DNA from 2 places in the Aliirhizobium sp. YIM B11859 genome. Region 1 is predicted to be linked to the other one. Evidence: riboswitches for the same ligand, from Rfam matches in the RefSeq annotation. Region 1 holds a riboswitch; the other holds the start of a gene.
The links. Region 1 has a riboswitch for S-adenosylmethionine ahead of metA (homoserine O-acetyltransferase MetA). Riboswitches for the same ligand answer to the same signal wherever they lie in the genome.

Region 1 (2,388 bases):
TCATTTTCCGACAGGACAAGTTCGGCACGATCTTAAAGGGGGACCGGCATGCGAACCAAGCTCATCCTACTGCTTGCCCTCATCGTCCAGGCGGGTTGCCAGGCACTGCCGGACAGTCGTCCCGACAGGCTCTATACGCCACCTGTCGGGATGCGCGGAAGCAACCGATGACGCAGCGGTGACTATCGATGCCAAGGGCTGTTCATCGAACTGCCGGCTGACCCGGCGCCTTGGCATCGAATCGAGATTTATGCGCCGAATTCGGCTTCGATGATCGCCAGATCCCGCCGTGCGGCCTTCAGGGCGAAGGAGCGGGCCTCGGCATAATCAGGATCATCGTAGCACGCCTTCGCATCCGCATAGGTCGGGAATTCGACCATCAGAATGCGGGAGGTATCCTGCCGGGTTTCCGCGAATGACGGCGCCTCCGGCCCTTTGAGGACGCGCGCACCGTATTTTACTGCGATTGGAGCCCACAGCTTGCCATATTGCTGCTGTGCTTCCTGATCGATGACGTCCGTGCCGAGAATAAGCCAGTAGCCCTTCATGCAGATCTCCTTGAGTTTGCAGGCGCAGCCTTAACCCGCAGGGCGCTGTTCGCCGAGTCAATAAAACTCAAGTGTCGTTCAAATCCCGATGGCCTTGCGCGGGTAGCAAAGCAGGCCTCTCCCGCAGGTTGAATTTGCTGCCATTGACGCCGGCCCTGGCAAGGATTATCTGAGAAGTCGAAATTCGTGGTGATTTGGCCGGCCGGCTTGCAGCCACGTTAAAAAAGTCGCTAAAGGGCCGCGAGAACATGTTTCCCACGGGCCGGTTGCGATTTTTCGTTGCCGGCTTTTTGTTTGTGGGTTCGACAATGCCGATCAAGATTCCCGATACGCTTCCCGCGTTTGCCACTCTCGTATCCGAAGGCGTGCGCGTCATGACGGATACGGCGGCGCTCAGGCAGGACATCCGTCCGCTGCAGATCGGGCTCTTGAACCTGATGCCGAACAAGATCAAGACCGAAGTGCAGATGGCGCGGCTTGTCGGCGCCTCGCCGCTGCAGGTGGAGTTTTCACTCGTCAGGCTCGGTACCCACAAGGCGAAAAACACGTCCGAAGAACATCTCCTGTCCTTCTACCACACCTGGGAAGAGGTGAAGGATCGCAAGTTCGACGGTTTCATCATCACCGGCGCTCCTGTCGAGCAGATGGCCTATGAAGACGTCAGCTATTGGGACGAGATGCGCCAGATCTTCGACTGGACGACGACCAACGTCCATTCGACGATGAATGTCTGCTGGGGTGCGATGGCCGCGATCTACCATTTCCATGGCGTGCAGAAACATGCACTCGACGAAAAGGCTTTCGGCGTCTATCGCCATCGCAATCTGGCGCCGGCTTCGGTCTATCTCAACGGTTTTTCCGACGATTTCCAGGTGCCGGTATCGCGCTGGACCGAGGTTCGCCGGGAGGATGTCGAAAAGAAGGGCGATCTCGAAATTCTGATGGAGTCCGACGAGATGGGCCTGTGCCTGGTGCATGAGAAGGCCGGCAACCGGCTCTACATGTTCAATCACGTCGAATATGATTCCACCTCGCTGGCGGACGAGTATTTTCGCGACGTGAATGCCGGTATCCCGATCAAGATGCCGCACGACTATTTTCCGCATAACGACGATACGCTGACGCCGCAGAACCGCTGGCGCAGCCATGCGCATCTGCTGTTCGGCAACTGGATCAACGAGCTTTACCAGACGACGCCCTACGATCCGCAGAAGATCGGCACGGAATAGACTTTAAGGCTGCGGGGAAGGGTGGCGGAAAAGACGCCGCGCGACCCCGTTTGCCATTGCGGCCTCCCGCCAAATCGCGCAGTTTGCCGCGGGTAATTGGCGGAGAAAATTCATGGCAGGGCAGGCGTTCGAAGTTTTCGGCACGACTCGTGATGGTGAGCCGGTCCATCGCGTCCGGATCACAGGCGGCGGGCTTACCGCCCATGTGATCAGCTGGGGCGCCGTGATCCAGGATCTGCGGCTCGATGGCCATGAGGCGCCCCTGGTGCTCGGTTTCGACGAGTTCGATTGCTATCCCGCCTATTCGCCTTATTTCGGCGCGACGCCCGGGCGATGCGCCAACCGGATCGGGGCCGGGAAATTCCAGATCGACGGACAGCATTATCAGCTCGAACTCAACGAGCGTGGCGTCACCCATCTGCATGGCGGCTCCGACGGAATGGGCCGGCGCAACTGGACGATCGTCGAGCACGGCTCAGACAGGGTTGTGCTCAGTATCACCGATCCCGATGGCCGCGCCGGTTATCCGGGCAATTGCAGCGTCACCGCCACCTACCGTCTTACCGGGAACGGCACGCTTTCCGTCGTCTACGAGACGACGAGCGACCAGA
Region 2 (2,388 bases), on a different contig from region 1:
GGAACCTCGTGGCTGCGCACTTCCAGCACGGCGCGGCTGCCACGACCGCCTGCGGCTTCATGTCCGAAGCCGGGATCGAAAAAGCCGGCATAATGAACGCGGAATTCGCCGACCAACGGGTCGAAGGGCGTCATTTCGGCGGCATAGAGAGGCGGCACATGCACGGCCTCGCGCGAGACGAGAATGTAGAACTCGTCCGGATCGAGGATCAATTCATTGCGGCCGCGGCTGTAGAGCGGTTCCCAGAAATCGAACAGGTCGTGCTGTGCCTTCTTGTCGACATCGACGACGGCCGTGTGATGCTTGCCGCGGTACCCAATCAGGCCGTTTGCATCACCCTTGAGATCGATTGACAGGGCAATACCGCCGCCGGAGACATTCGGTTTTGCCGATGCAACCAGAGTTTCGGCCTCATGCAGCTGCAGCAATTCCGGCTCGCCGAGAAGCGCATTGCCGATGCGGAAGCGGATCTGCGACAGACGCGAGCCCTGGCGCACGACGATCGGGAACGTGCGCGGCGAGATTTCGAGATAGAGCGGACCGGAATAACCGGCCGGGATCTTGTCGAACTCCTGAGCGTAATCGGTAATGACGCGGGTGAAGATATCGAGGCGCCCGGTCGAGGACTTCGGATTGGCCGAGGCCGACATTCCGGCCGGCAGATCGAGGCGCTCCATCAGCGGCACGATATAAACGCAGCCGGTTTCCAGCACCGCTCCTTCGGAGAGATCGACGACATGCAGCTTCAGTCGGTCGAGCTTGTCGGATACGAGGCTTTGCGGGCCAGGCATGAAGGATGCCCGCACCCGGAACGCCTTGGTACCGAGGCGCAGGTCGAGGCTCGCCGGCTGGATCTGGTCGCGATCGAGTTCGCGCTCGGAGATCAACCGCCCCGTTTCGAAAAGCGCCGCGATAGCGCGGTCCGCCAGAATTCCCGTTTCCCGAGCCATCATGTCTCTCTGTTATTTTGCCGGCGACAAAACCAAATGCGGACCATTGACGCAAGCAGGTGCGAGGCGTAAGCCAGATTTATCCCGTGGTCATTTGCCGGTCGGCTTGCAGCCACGTTAAACAAGTGGCTAAAAAGACCGGGTTGCTAAAACCGGTCTGCTTTCGCGGCCGGTTTTTTTGTTTTGGACTGAGGATTGGCATGACAAACAAATGGCGCCCGGCAACCACGCTCGTTCACGGCGGTACACTGCGCTCGCAATATGGCGAGATGTCGGAAGCGATCTACCTGACACAGGGCTTTGCCTACGATAGTTCAGAAGCTGCCGAGGCACGCTTCAAGGGCGAGACGGAGGGCTATATCTACGCCCGTTACGGCAGCCCGACCAATGACATGTTCGAAAAGCGCATGTGCGCGCTGGAAGGCGCCGAAGAAGCACGCGCCACCGCATCCGGCATGGCTGCGGTCACCGCCGCATTGCTCTGCCAGCTGAAGGCCGGCGATCATATCGTCGCGGCCCGCGCCCTGTTCGGTTCCTGCCGCTGGGTGGTCGAGACGCTCGCTCCCCGCTACGGCATCGAATGCACGCTGATCGACGGGCGTGATCTCGCCAATTGGGAAAAGGCGATCCAGAAAAATACCAAGGTGTTCTTCCTCGAAAGCCCGACCAACCCGACGCTCGAAATCGTCGATATTGCCGGCGTTGCAAAACTTGCCAACCAGATCGGCGCCAAGGTTGTCGTCGACAACGTGTTCGCCACCCCGCTCTTCCAGAAGCCTTTGGAACTCGGTGCGCATATCGTCGTCTATTCGGCCACCAAACATATCGACGGTCAGGGCCGCAGCCTTGCCGGCGTGATCCTTTCCGACAAGGAATGGGTGACCGAGCATCTGCAGGATTATTACCGCCATACCGGTCCGGCCATGTCGCCGTTTACCGCCTGGACGCTGATCAAGGGACTTGAGACCTTGCCGATCCGCGTCAAGGCGCAGACGGAGAATGCCTCGAAAATCGCCGATTTCCTCGCCGAACATAATCACGTGGCGAAGGTGATCTATCCCGGCCGCAAGGACCACCCGCAGGCCGATATCATCGCCAAGCAGATGACGGGCGGCTCGACACTCGTATGCTTCGAGCTGAAGGGTGGCAAGGAAGCGGCCTTCAAGCTGCAGAATGCGCTGGAAGTGGTCACCATTTCCAACAATCTCGGCGACACGCGCAGCCTGATCACCCACCCGGCGACAACGACGCACAAGAACCTGACGGACGAGGCCCGTGCGGAACTCGGCATCTCGCCCGGCACCGTGCGGTTCTCCGCCGGCATCGAGGATGCCCAGGATCTGCTGGAAGACTTCGCCAAGGCAATGGCTGCGATCTGACGGCCTATCGGCCTCGATATGGTGAAACCCACATCAGGGATTCACCATATCAGTTATCC

Region 2: another riboswitch for S-adenosylmethionine. It lies ahead of AC2GXZ_RS09680 (O-succinylhomoserine sulfhydrylase); the one in region 1 lies ahead of metA (homoserine O-acetyltransferase MetA).

Annotation. Positions count from the first base shown of each region.
Region 1 is NZ_JBXHAY010000007.1:219,509-221,896, reverse strand. It holds gene AC2GXZ_RS24520 (hypothetical protein) at 49-171, shown strand; gene AC2GXZ_RS24515 (DUF1330 domain-containing protein) at 249-548, opposite strand; SAM riboswitch at 725-802, shown strand; gene metA (homoserine O-acetyltransferase MetA) at 857-1,777, shown strand; gene AC2GXZ_RS24505 (aldose epimerase family protein) at 1,890-2,388, shown strand, end outside.
Region 2 is NZ_JBXHAY010000002.1:716,501-718,888, forward strand. It holds gene AC2GXZ_RS09675 (2'-deoxycytidine 5'-triphosphate deaminase) at 1-953, opposite strand, end outside; SAM riboswitch at 1,027-1,104, shown strand; gene AC2GXZ_RS09680 (O-succinylhomoserine sulfhydrylase) at 1,151-2,329, shown strand.